3 regions of the Labrys sp. E2SS-1L genome follow, and region 2 is predicted to be linked to each of the others. Evidence: riboswitches for the same ligand, from Rfam matches in the RefSeq annotation. Region 2 holds a riboswitch; each other region holds the start of a gene.
What was found. Region 2 has a riboswitch for cobalamin ahead of metE (5-methyltetrahydropteroyltriglutamate--homocysteine S-methyltransferase). Riboswitches for the same ligand answer to the same signal wherever they lie in the genome.

Region 1 (4,206 bases), 1.0 Mb from region 2:
GCGACGTCGCGAGCTACGCCTTCTATTTCAATTGAGCGAGCGCCCGGCTGCGGCATCCGGCGCGAGCAGGTGCCGCTTCAGGCGAACGATCGCCTCGCGCTGCAAATCGCTGGCCTCACCATAGGCATTGGCGACCTCGGTCAGCATGTCGATGAGCTGCTGGCGCTCGGGCAAAGACAGGCGGGCGCGGAAAAGCGGCACCAATTCCTCGGCAACCGGCGTGAACACCCGGCCGCGATCCGTCAATTGCAAGGCCTGCTCATAGATACGCTCGCGGTCGCCGATCCCGAGCGGGTCGCTCATCAGGGCGAGGATGGTGTCCCGTTCGGCCCGGGTCAGCAACCCATTGGTGCGGACGAGCTGGATCATCAGGACGACGGCAGCGAGCCTGGGATCATCGATGGCCTTGAGCGAGACACGCTCCAGCGCCTGAGGCCGGACCGTGTCGGCACCCCGGTCGAGCGGGAGGGGAACCACCTTCGGGACGGCCTCGAGCCGGCGTGCTGCCGCCGGCTTGCGGGCCTTGCCGCGCAACAGCCAGAACAGGCCGACGACGGCGGCCACGAACGCTCCGATCAGGATCGCCCTCGGCCCCTCCAGCAGGACCAGGCTGGTGATCAGCAGAGCAATGATCCAGATCGCATTCTTACGCAGGAAATCCATCGCCCGTATCATCCGATCGGGACGGCGCATATCTGCGCCGGCCACCCCAAAGCATTTTGTGCTTTGCTCTATGAAGCTGCATCTCCCATAGCGGCCCGCATGGCGGCGAGCAAGGGATGGCCGGGCTGCCGGCCGTCCCAGCCGTCGAAGCTCAGCACAGCCTCCGGCGGCAGGCGCTGGCGCCAGCCCTTCACCTCCAGTTCGGGCCGGGCATAGGCTTCGTGCACATAGCCCAGGCACAGATAGGCGACCGGCACCACCCGCGCGGGAATGCCCAGCGCCTCACGCAGGCGCGCCGGATCGACGATACTGACCCAGCCGACCCCGACCCCCTCGGCCCGTGCAGCCAGCCAGATATTCTGCACCGCGCAGACGGTGGAATAGCGGTCCATCGCCATGTCATGGGTGCGGCCAAGCACCACCGGGCCGGCGCGGTCGGGATCGCAGGTGATGCACAGATTGACCGGGGCATCGATGATGCCTTCCAGCTTCAGCGCGCGATATTGCGCCTGCTTTTCAGGCGGGAACATTGCCACGGCCTCGGCATTGGCTTCCTCGAACAGAGCCTGCACCTTGCGCCGGGTTTCGGGGCAGCGCAGCACGAGAAAACTCCAGGGCTGCATGAAGCCGACCGAGGGCGCGTGATGCCCGGCCGTGAGGATGCGGGCGAGGACATCATCCGGCACAGGCTGCGGGCTGAACTGGCTGCGAACGTCCCGCCGGGTGAAGATAGCGCGATAGACGGCTTCACGTTCGGCCGGCGAAAACGGCCCCGAGGGCGCGAGCGCCTCGTTGGATGGGTCCATCGTCATTCCCCTTGCGATGGCAATCGCCGCGCCGTCCGCGCACGCCGATCTATCGCCTCCGGCCGGTCTTCTGACTCGGGATCCACCCATCCGGACGCCTTCCCCGCAGAACGAGTGGCCTGAAACCTGCCCGGATAGTCCCCCTTACAGCGTTGGGCACGTCGCGGCTTCAAACCGCGTTCCCGATTCTCCCGCAAGCGGGCACCGAAGGTCTTGCGGGTGTAGCATGGCAGGTGCCGGCTGCCCAGCCGTTTGGGGCGCCGATGCCGAGCTGCCAGCGGCGAAGTGGACAGGGTGCAGGCTTGTGGCCTAGAATCGTCGGCTAGGCTTTCGGGCAATGACGCATCCTGGCAATCGCGAAATGAACAAAATCGATCTCAAACGGCGCGCCGGCGATCAGCCCGATCCCCTGGAACAGGCCAATCCCGTGCGGCTCGGCACCCGCCTTCGCCTGGCCCGGCAGACAAGGGGGCTGACGCTAAAGGCCCTGGCCACGGCCGCGGACTGCTCGGAAAGCCTGTTGTCCAAGATCGAGAACGGCAAGGCTTCCCCTTCCCTGCCGATGCTGCATCGCCTCGTCGAGGTGCTCGGCACCAATATCGGCTGGATGTTCGAGGAATCGGATAGCGAAGAGGGCATCGTCTTTCGCGCCGGCACGCGCCCGCTGATCTCGCTGGACCCGCTCCGGCGCGGCGAAGGCATTTCGCTGGAACGGGTGATTCCCTATTCGCCCGGCCACCTTCTCCAGTGCAACATCCACCATATCGAGGCCGGCGGCGAGAGCGCCGGGCCGATCCAGCACCAGGGCGAGGAAGTCGGCTATGTGCTGGCCGGAACCGTGGAGCTGATGGTCGGCGAGCGCACCTTCAAGCTCTCCGCCGGCGATACCTTCGTGTTCAAGTCGGAACTGCCGCACTGGTATCGCAACACCGGAACCGAGCGCGCCAGCATCTTCTGGGTCAACACGCCCGCCACCTTCTGAGGCTTTACGCCGTCGGCGTTTCAAGAATCCCCGAAACCGCCATTCAAGTAACTTGACATGAATTCAAGTCTCTTGAATGATGCGGATGTCAGAACTGAGAATGAGCCCGGCACGGGCCATCCATGAAGGGAATTGAAATGCGGCTTTCAAAATATCTCGCCGGCTGCGCGGCGGCGGCAGCCCTGGCGCTGTCCCTCGGATCGGTGTCCGCTTCGGCCGACACTTTCGCCCTGGTCACCATCAACCAGCAGGCCCTGTTCTTCAACCAGATCAACGAAGGCGCTGAAGCCGCCGCCAAGGCGGCCGGCGCCAAGCTCGTCATCTTCAACGCCAACAATGTTCCAAGCGCCCAGAACGACGCGATCGAGAACTACATCACCCAGAAGGTCGACGGCATCATCCTGATCGCCATCGACGTCAATGGCGTGAAGCCCGCCATCACCGCCGCCAAGAAGGCCGGCATCCCCGTCATCGCCATCGATGCCCAGATTCCCGACGGCGACAATGTCTCCTTCGTCGGCGTCGACAATCTCAAGGCGGGCGAGGACATCGGCAAGTTCTATGCCGACTACGTCAAGGCCAAGCTGAATGGCACCGCCAAGATCGGCGTGGTCGGCGCCCTCAATTCCTACATCCAGAACCAGCGGCTGGACGGCTTCAAGAAGGCGGTGACGGCCAGCGGCCTCAAGGTCACCTTCCTCGACACCGTCGACGGCCAGAACGTGCAGGACGTGGCGCTGAGTGCCGCCGAGAACCTGATGACGGCCAACCCCGACATGACCACGCTCTACGCCACCGGCGAGCCCGCCCTGCTCGGCACCGTCTCCGCCGTGACCAGCCAGGGGCGCACCGACGGCGTCAAGGTCTTCGGCTGGGACCTGACCAAGCAGGCCATCGAAGGCATCGACCAGGGCTGGGTGACCGGCGTGATCCAGCAGGACCCGGCCGGCGAAGGCAAGGCTGCGGTGGAAGCCCTGACCAAGCTCAAGAAGGGCGAGAAGATCGAGCCGATCATCAACGTTCCCGTGACGATCGTCACCAAGGAGAACGTCGACAAGTTCCGGGGCATGTTCAAGTAACGGGCCGACGGCGATTTCCTGATTAAGGTCGCGCTGCCCCTCACCTTACCTCTCCCCGTAAGAACGGGGCGAGGGGACTTCGATCGCGCATTTCATACCGAAAAGATCTCATCTCGCCCAACCGTTGGGCGAGATGACAGGGCTCAAGAATCGATCACAACGCTTGCGCCCCCTCGCCCCGTTCTTACGGGGAGAGGTAAGGTGAGGGGCAGCGCGAGCTTTCGAGATTTGTGAAGTCTCATTCCCGAAGCCTCGGGACAGACTTTTCATTGCCAGGCGGAACCATGATGGACAGTGGCGAACCCTACCGCGTCAAGATGACCGGTATCTCCAAGCGATACAACACGATCCAGACCCTGGACGACGTATCGCTGATGCTCAGGCCCGGCGAGGTGCTGGGACTGGTCGGCGACAACGGTGCCGGCAAGTCGACCCTGAGCAAGGTGCTCTCGGGCGCCGTGATCCCCGACTCCGGCACGATCGAGATCGACGGCAAGGTACAATCCTTCGCCTCCCCCGCCGATGCCCGCGCCGCGCGGGTGGAGATGGTCTATCAGGACCTTTCGCTGTGCGACAGCGTCGACGTTGCCGGCAATCTCTTCCTCGGCCGCGAGCCTCGGCACCGTATCCTCGGCGTGCCCTTCCTCGATCAGCGCCGCATGCATGGGCAGGCCCG
Region 2 (4,206 bases):
GGCCCGATCTCGTTGGGGTAGCGATAGGCTCGGAACGCATCGAGCAGCTCCATTCTGGACCGGGCAGTCTCGATCGAGATCACGTCCGCGTCCAGGCCGCCAATGGCATGGATGATGTCGTTGAATTCCGAATAGCACATATGGGTATGGATCTGCGTGGCATCGTCGACCCCCGAGGCGGCGAGACGGAAACAGGCGACGGCCCAGGCGAGATAGGCCTCCTTTTCGGCGTGCCGGAGCGGCAGGCCTTCGCGAATGGCCGGCTCGTCGATCTGGATGATGCGGATACCGGCCCGTTCCAGATCACCGACCTCGTCGCGCAAGGCGAGGGCGATCTGCCGGCAGACCTGCTCGCGCTCGAGGTCGTCCCGCACGAAGGACCATTGCAGCATGGTGACCGGTCCGGTCAGCATGCCCTTGACCGGGCGCTTGGTCAGGGATTGCGCAAAGCGTGCCCATTCCACCGTCATGGCCTGAGGACGTGAGACATCGCCATAGATGATTGGCGGGCGCACGCAGCGCGAGCCATAGCTCTGGACCCAGCCATGCTTGGTGAAGGCGTAGCCGGCCAGTTGCTCGCCGAAATACTGCACCATGTCGTTGCGTTCGAATTCGCCATGCACCAGCACGTCGAGGCCGATCTTCTCCTGCCAGGCGATTGCCTGCCTGGTCTCCTCGCGCAGGAAGTCGTAATAATCGGCATCGCCGATCAGGCCCTTGGCATGGTCGGCGCGCGCTTTGCGCACGGCGCCGGTCTGCGGGAAGGAGCCGATGGTCGTGGTGGGGAAGGGCGGCAGACCGAGCCACTCCTGGGCCCGGCGACGCAGCGGATAGGGATGTTGCCGCTCGCCCATGGCCGGTGTGAGCTCGGCCATTCGGGCGGCGACGCCAGTATCGTGTATACGGGCGGATACGCGGCGGGCCGCAGCTGCTGCGTCCGATTGGGCGAGCTCATCAGCGACGGCCCGCCGCCCGTCGACCAGGGCTGTCGACAAGGTTTTCAGCTCGCCGATCTTCTGGACGGCGAAGGCCAGCCAGCTGCGGAGTTCGGGATCGAACGCGCTCTCGGCCTCGATATCGTAGGGAACGTGGAGCAGGGAACAGCTCGGGGCGAGGACGACGCGGTGGGTGCCGAGGGCCGCGACCTCCGGCTCGATGCGATCCAGCAGGGCGGTCAGGTCGCTCCGCCAGACATTGCGCCCGTCGATCACGCCCAGCGACAGCACCTTGTCCGCCGGTGCCCGTTCGACCGCCTGTCGCAACTGCGCGGGCGCCCTGACGAGATCGAGATGCAGGCCTGCGCTGGGCAGGCCGAGTGCCAGTTCGAGATTGTCGCCGAGGCCGCCGAAATAGGTCGCGACCATGATCTTCAGATCGGAGACGGCGCCGGTGAGAACGTCATAGGCGTGGCGCAGCGCCTTTCGCGTCCTTTCGTCGAGATCGAGTACCAGGCAGGGCTCGTCGAACTGCACCCAGTCCGCGCCCTCAGCGGCAAGCCTGCGCAGGATCTCGGCATAGACGGGCAGGAGCCCTGGCAAAAGGGCGAGAGGATCGAGATCCGTATCCTTGCTCTTGCCGAGCAGCAGATAGGTCACCGGCCCGATCAGCACGGGATGGGTATGGAAGCCGAGCGCTGCGGCCTCCCTGAATTCGTCGATGGGCTTGGCCGAGGCCAGTTCGAAGGCCTGGCCGCGACGGAATTCGGGGACCATGTAGTGATAGTTGGTGTCGAACCATTTGGTCATCTCGAGGGCGGGGACACCGCCGCCATGGCCGCCGTGGCTGCAGCCCGCATGGTCGCGATCGTCATGGCCGCGATCGTTACGGCCCTGGCTGCCGCGCGCCATGGCGAAATAGGTCGAAAGCGGAACGGGGCCGCCTTGCCAGCCATAGTGGCGGGGAATGACGCCGGCCGTCGCACTCATGTCGAGAACCTGGTCGTAGAGCGAAAAGTCGTTGGAGGGGATATGGGTGACGCCGAGGAGGCTCTGCCGGGCCCAGTTGCTGGCGCGCAGCTGGGCTGCCGTCGAGAGCAGGGCGGTTTCGTCCTGCTTTCCGGCCCAGAAGGCCTCCAGGGCCGTCTTGAGTTCGCGGCGTGGGCCGATGCGTGGCGTGCCGAGCGTCGAAATGGGAATGGACATGCGTGTCTCCGGCCGGTGACCTTTGCGGTCCCGGTTCGCGATGAAGGAATTGGTCGAGGCGGAGAGGCGGCGTGCGGTCAGGGCACGCCGCAACACATTCGTCGTCGGACAGCCGGATCGACGGCATCGTAACGCATGATGGCAGTTTGAAGCTTGAACATCGGCAGACCCCATGAGAACTGGGGGCAAAGGCCGTACGGGAGCGCCTGACGCGGCCAGGGACACCGGCTCTGTCATGCAACCACCGGGACACCCCGCCCGAGGACGTTTACGTTCGTCGGGGCAGGTCTCCTGGCTCACGGCTCACCGAACCTGCCAGCCTTCCCACCCGCGTGAAGCAGGCAGTGGCATGATGAGGCAGGCTCTCGCCGTCTACAGTTGCGGGGGCAGCGCCGGCATCGCACCGGCTTCCCTCTTAGCTTCCATCGCGAGAATGGAAGAACCTCGACCACGACAGCAAACGACAAGGCGTCTCGGAAGTCAAGAGAAGATATAAAGACATGTTTATGTGAGGATGTCTTGTCGTTGCCGCTTGACCATGGTGTCCAACCCCACTACGGCGTCAGGGGACGGTTCCTTTCGAGGATCAAATGGGAACGCGACGAGGGCGGATACGCCCGAAGCGCGGCTGCCCCCGCAACTGTGAGCGGTGAGTTCCTGCCAGTACGGCCACTGGATCGCGATCCGGGAAGGCGGCAGGAAACGGCGATCCGCCAGCCAGGAGACCTGCCGTCAGCCGTGGTCACGCGTGAAGACATCGGGCGGGGTGTTCCGATGGAAGCCGAACCGTTCGCGTCCGTAGACGCTGTGGTACGGGCCTCCTCGCGGTGACGGCCACTGGACGTCGCGACGAGGTCTGACGTGATCAACCGTTTCCCTGTAGCCGAGCTGCCCGCCATCGGGCTTGGGCTTTTTGCCTCCCTTGCCGTTTTGTCGATCCTTCCCGCCCAGGCGCAGCCGGCAGGCGCCGAAGAACCGATCGAACTCGATCCCGTCGTCGTGACGGGAGCGCCCACGCCCGCCAACCAGCTCGGCAGCACCGTCACGGTCGTCACGGCCGAGGAGATCGAGAAGGCGCAGCGCCGCACGGTGAGCGACGTGCTGGCCACCGTGCCCGGCCTCAATGTGGTGCAGGCGGGCGGCCCGGGCAGCCAGACCGCGGTCTTCATGCGCGGCACCAACGCCAATCACGTCAAGGTGCTGGTCGACGGCATCGATGTCGGCGATCCCGGCAATCCCAACGGCGCCTTCGATTTCGGCAAATTGCTGGCCGGCGATGTCGAGCGGATCGAGGTGCTGCGCGGCCCGCAAAGCGGCCTTTATGGTGCCGATGCGATCGGCGGTGTGATCGCCATCACCTCCAGGAAGGGATCGGGGACGCCGAAACTGACGGCCCTGCTGGAAGGCGGTTCCTTCGGCACCTTCAACCAGCGCATCGGCCTGAGCGGCTCGCACTCGATCTTCAACTATGCCTTCGGCATCGACCATTTCCGCGCCGCGGACACGCCGGTGACGCCGGTCGCCCTGCTGCCGCCGGGCCAGCGGGCCATCGGCAATCTCTATGGCAACACCGTCTACTCGGCCAGACTCGGGGCAGATTTCAGCGACAGTCTCAGCGCCAGCCTGATCGCGCGCTATTCGGATTCGAAACTCCTGTTCACCGGCGATTCCTTCACCGGACCGAATGCCCTGCACAGCTCGCAGACCGAAGGCCTGCTGCTCACGCGCGGCGAGGTGGTCTGGCACTCGCTCGACGAGCGCTATCGCACCGTCCTGGGTGTCGACTATCTCAGGGATCGCCGCCGCAGCGTGCCCTCGCCGGAGAACATGACGCCGCCCTCCACCAGCATCGGCGAGCGCCTGAAGTTCGACCTGCGCCAGGAGATCGCCCTTACCGACGCGCACAAGGTCACTTTCGGGCTGGAACGAGAAAATTATCGCCTCCAGACCGAGGATCTTACCGCCTCCAGCGGCAATTCGGCGGTCTTTGCCCAGATTCAGTCCAACTGGTTCGAGAATTTCTATCTCACCTCGAACCTGCGCTACGACCGCAACGATGATTTTG
Region 3 (4,206 bases), 2.7 Mb from region 2:
GCTCCAGCAATTTCAGCCGCCGTCTCTCGGGTTCGGGCGTCCCTTGCGGGCGGCGGAAGCCGTGATCCTCGTCGAAGAAACCGAAGCCGTCATGGATCTCGGGGCCGGGTTGCGGCCCTTCGCCGCGCTTCTTGGCCCAGGGATTGACCCCCATCGTCCAGGTCGGGCGATGGCCGGTGGCGGCATCGCGCTGATAGGCGCTCACCGAGTCGTCCGGCAGGCCGGCGAAATAATTGTAGGTCTTGTTGTAGTCGCGCACATGTTCCAGGCAGAAATGCCAGAACTGGCCCTCGCGGTTGCGCCCCTTGGGCGCGCGAAATTCGCCGGCGTTCCGACAACCGGCATGTTCGCATAGCCGTACGCTCGCCGGCTGGACCTCTTCGGCCCTTGGGCGCACCCGGATGCGATCAAACAAGGGCGAGTCCAGATCCATAATGACACACTATGCGAGGGTGAACACAAATGGGCAAGCGCGAGCTTGGACGCAAGAGCGTTTTGTAACTTGAACGAAGCACATCAAATCGCAAAAACGCTTCAGCCAATCCATGGGAATGGCTTGGAACCAGAAAGCGAGAGCAACCAAGCGTTCATAGCTGAGCACGCTTTGCCCTGGGGTTAATCGAGGCGAAATGCCGCTGCAGAATTTGAAATATGGGGTCCGCTGACCCGAAAAAGAAAGAGGCCGCCCAAATGGCGGCCCAAGTCTTAGGGAGGAAACGCCCAAGGAGGGCAGTGGGGGAGCGCAAAGGCGCATCCGCCACGTCCCTAAAGTGATCCTCATCGGTTCATTTCGCAAGTGCGAAATGAAATAAATTTTGAAAACCGGCCTGAAATCGGGCCAGTGTTGTAAAAATGCGACGTTTGACGCGGTTGGCCGGCCCCTTTTCAGCGGCGAGCGGGGGCCTGCAGCAGTTTCTGTGCTGCAATGCCGAAGGCGATCCCCAGCGTTGCCCACAGCACGGCATGGATGCCGAGTGAGGCGATACGGAACTTCCACAACACCGTGGCCGAAAAATCAGCCGGGATGTCGTTGACCGTCGGCAGGATATGCATGGCCACCACCATCACCGCCAGATAGGCTGCCACCCCCACGAGGTTGGCGTTCCAGCGGCCGAGGCTGGCGGCGAGCCGGTTCGCGGTGCCCAGCGCCGCCGCCATCGTCACGAGGGACAGCAGGATCAAGCCGAAATAGAAGGCGGTGCGCAGGCCGATCGTGTCGGGATTGCCGACGGCCGGTGGATTGGCGGGATATTTGATCTGCGGCACCACCATGATGGCGGCGAAGCCGATGACGGCGATCAATCCGGCGGTTGCGCGCGGGCTGAGGCCGCCGATCCGGCCCTGCGCGAAGGCAAAGATCAGGGCGAAGATGCCGCCGAGCGCTGCGCCATAGGCGACCATGCCTGTGACGAGCCCGTAGCTGGCCTGGACCGGCCGGCTGACCGGCTCTTCCTCGTGTTCATGGGCTGCGGTCGTCTGCGCAGCGCCGGGAGCCGGCGCAGCTGTCGGAGCGGGCGCCGGCTCGGATGCGTGGCTTTCCTCGAAAGCGATGGCTGCGTCGACCTGGGGTTCACCGAACACCCAGGCGAAGCCAGACGCAAACAGTCCGGCCAGGATGCCGATCAGCATCCCCCGGATCAAAAGCGATCTAACCATGTCGTGTGTCCAAGCGCCCTAGTGGCAGGGGAAGCCGAGCAGATGGCGAGCGTCATGCACGAATTCGTGGATGTAGACGCCGGGAATCAGCGAGGTCGCGCCCTGTTCGGCGCCGACGAAATAGATGGCGAGCACGGCCAGGAGCACGGTGAAGAGCGCCCAGGGCAGGATCTCGCGGACCGGGATGGCGATCGGCTGCTGGGCGACGGGTGCCAGAGTTGCGGTGGTCATGAAAAGCTCCTTGGGATTACGCGTCCCGTTACGAGTCATGCTGCCTTGGAAGAGGTCTGACTTCCGGATTGACGCCGCAGCGCCGCCGTTCACAGTGGCGCGACCGTGCCGGAATTCCACCGGCTTCCCACCCTTGGCAAAGCTCTTCCATAAGAGCCCAAGTCACGGATATGTCAATATTCCGGAAGCGACTTTATCTTGGGGAAATGCCTTCATGACGCCACGCCTGACCCTGCTGTGCCATGGCGCGACGCCCACACTGCGTGCGGCGGGGTTTCCGCTCGACGAGGCGCTCGACGCAAGGGGGGCACAGGCGGCCCGGGACCTGCAGGGGCGTTTTGCCAAGGCGACCCGCATCCTGAGCAGTCCGGCGCTCAGGGCCCGCCAGACGGCGCAGACCCTCGGCTTCGAACCCGAGATCGACGGGGCACTGCGCGAATGCGACCATGGCCGCTGGGCGGGGCTCGGCCTGGAGGCGGTGGCCGCCGCCGAGCCCGAAGCGCTTGGAGCGTGGCTGACCGATCCGCAGGCCTGCCCGCATGGCGGAGAGAGCATTGCGGCCCTGATCGCGCGGGTCGGCGCCTGGCTCGATGGCGGGCGGTTCGAGGGCTTCACGCTGGCCGTCACCCATGCCTCGGTGTTGCGCGCGGCGATCATTCATGTCCTCGGCAGCGAGCCTCGTTCCTTCTGGCGCATCGAGGCCGCTCCGCTGGCGAGTGCCGATCTCAGGCCTTCTGCCCGCGGCTGGTCGCTGCGGCTGGAGACATAGAGGCGCTCCGGCTGGGCCTTCCAGCAGAGCTGCTTTTCCTTTTTCGTCATTGGCATGTCGCCGGGCCTTTTGTAGACACGCCTCTGGCGGGTTAGTCGCCCAAACAGGATTGATGTCATGCGCGTTGCAATGATCGGTACGGGTTATGTCGGCCTGGTGACGGGGGCGTGCCTCGCCGATTTCGGCCATGTCGTCACGTGCGTCGACAAGGATCCGGCCAAGATCGAGGGCCTGCTGGCCGGCCGCATGCCGATCTACGAGCCGGGCCTGGAGGATCTGGTGGCGCGCAATGTGCGCGAGAAGCGCCTGTCCTTCACCACCGAGCTCGCCCCCGCCGTGCGCGATGCAGCCGTGGTGTTCCTGGCCGTCGGCACGCCCTCGCGCCGTGGCGACGGCCATGCGGACCTGTCCTATGTCTATGGCGCGGTACGCGAGATCGCCGCGGCGGTCGAGGGCTTCACGGTGGTGGTGACCAAGTCGACCGTGCCGGTCGGCACTGGGGACGAGGTCGAGCGGCTGATCCGCGAGGTCCGGCCCGACGCCGATGTCCGCGTGGTGTCGAACCCCGAATTCCTGCGCGAAGGGGCGGCGATCGAGGATTTCAAGCGCCCCGACCGCATCGTGGTCGGCACCGAGGACGAACGGGCCAAGGAGGTGATGGCCGAGGTCTATCGCCCGCTCCATCTCAACCAGGGGCCGCTGCTGTTCACGGCCCGGCGCACCTCCGAACTGATCAAATATGCCGCCAACGCCTTCCTTGCGACCAAGGTCACCTTCATCAACGAAATCGCGGACCTGTGCGAGAAGGCCGGTGCCAACGTGCAGGAGGTGGCGCGCGGCATCGGCCTCGACAACCGCATCGGCTCCAAATTCCTGCATGCCGGGCCGGGCTTCGGCGGCTCGTGCTTTCCCAAGGATACGCTGGCACTGCTGCGCACCGGCCAGGAGCATGGCGTGCCCCTGCGCATCGTGGAGGCGGTGGTCGGGGTCAACGATGCCCGCAAGGCGGCGATGGCACGCCGCGTCATCGCGGCCCTCGACGGCAATATCGCCGGCAAGACGGTGGCCCTGCTCGGCCTTGCCTTCAAGCCGAACACCGACGACATGCGCGACAGCCCCTCGATCCCGATCGTGCTCGCCTTGCAGGACAAGGGAGCCAAGGTCCGTGCCTATGATCCCCAGGCAATGGAGGAGGCCCACAAGGTTCTGAGCGATGTCGACTATCGCTCCAGCGCCTATGACTGCCTCGACGGTGCCGATGTCGCGGTGATCGTCACCGAATGGGACGAGTTCCGGGCGCTCGACCTCGAGCGGGTCAAGAACCTGCTGACGCACCCGGTGATCGTGGACCTGCGCAACATCTACCGGCTCGAAGACATGAAGCGGCACGGCTTCCGCTATGAGAGCATCGGGCGCGAGGGAACGGCGCCCTGAGCGGAAGACGCCCCGCATATTCGTGCGGCCGGGCGCTGGCGCAACTGGTTTGAGAAGACAGCGGGAGGTCCTCGCCTCGTTTGGGGGGAGGGCCAGCATGTCCGGTTCGCACCGAC

Region 1: another riboswitch for cobalamin. It lies ahead of bluB (5,6-dimethylbenzimidazole synthase); the one in region 2 lies ahead of metE (5-methyltetrahydropteroyltriglutamate--homocysteine S-methyltransferase).
Region 3: another riboswitch for cobalamin. It lies ahead of ACIGJE_RS01745 (CbtB domain-containing protein); the one in region 2 lies ahead of metE (5-methyltetrahydropteroyltriglutamate--homocysteine S-methyltransferase).

Annotation. Positions count from the first base shown of each region.
Region 1 is NZ_CP172712.1:2,096,857-2,101,062, reverse strand. It holds gene ACIGJE_RS09730 (hypothetical protein) at 1-35, shown strand, start outside; gene ACIGJE_RS09725 (TerB family tellurite resistance protein) at 28-663, opposite strand; gene bluB (5,6-dimethylbenzimidazole synthase) at 732-1,469, opposite strand; cobalamin riboswitch at 1,513-1,693, opposite strand; gene ACIGJE_RS09715 (cupin domain-containing protein) at 1,831-2,451, shown strand; gene ACIGJE_RS09710 (ABC transporter substrate-binding protein) at 2,589-3,530, shown strand; gene ACIGJE_RS09705 (ATP-binding cassette domain-containing protein) at 3,815-4,206, shown strand, end outside.
Region 2 is NZ_CP172712.1:3,096,684-3,100,889, forward strand. It holds gene metE (5-methyltetrahydropteroyltriglutamate--homocysteine S-methyltransferase) at 1-2,141, opposite strand, end outside; cobalamin riboswitch at 2,406-2,603, opposite strand; cobalamin riboswitch at 2,695-2,889, shown strand; gene ACIGJE_RS14280 (TonB-dependent receptor plug domain-containing protein) at 3,003-4,206, shown strand, end outside.
Region 3 is NZ_CP172712.1:387,990-392,195, reverse strand. It holds gene ACIGJE_RS01755 (J domain-containing protein) at 1-415, opposite strand, end outside; gene ACIGJE_RS01750 (CbtA family protein) at 886-1,656, opposite strand; gene ACIGJE_RS01745 (CbtB domain-containing protein) at 1,675-1,887, opposite strand; cobalamin riboswitch at 1,918-2,064, opposite strand; gene ACIGJE_RS01740 (histidine phosphatase family protein) at 2,102-2,656, shown strand; gene ACIGJE_RS01735 (UDP-glucose dehydrogenase family protein) at 2,774-4,090, shown strand.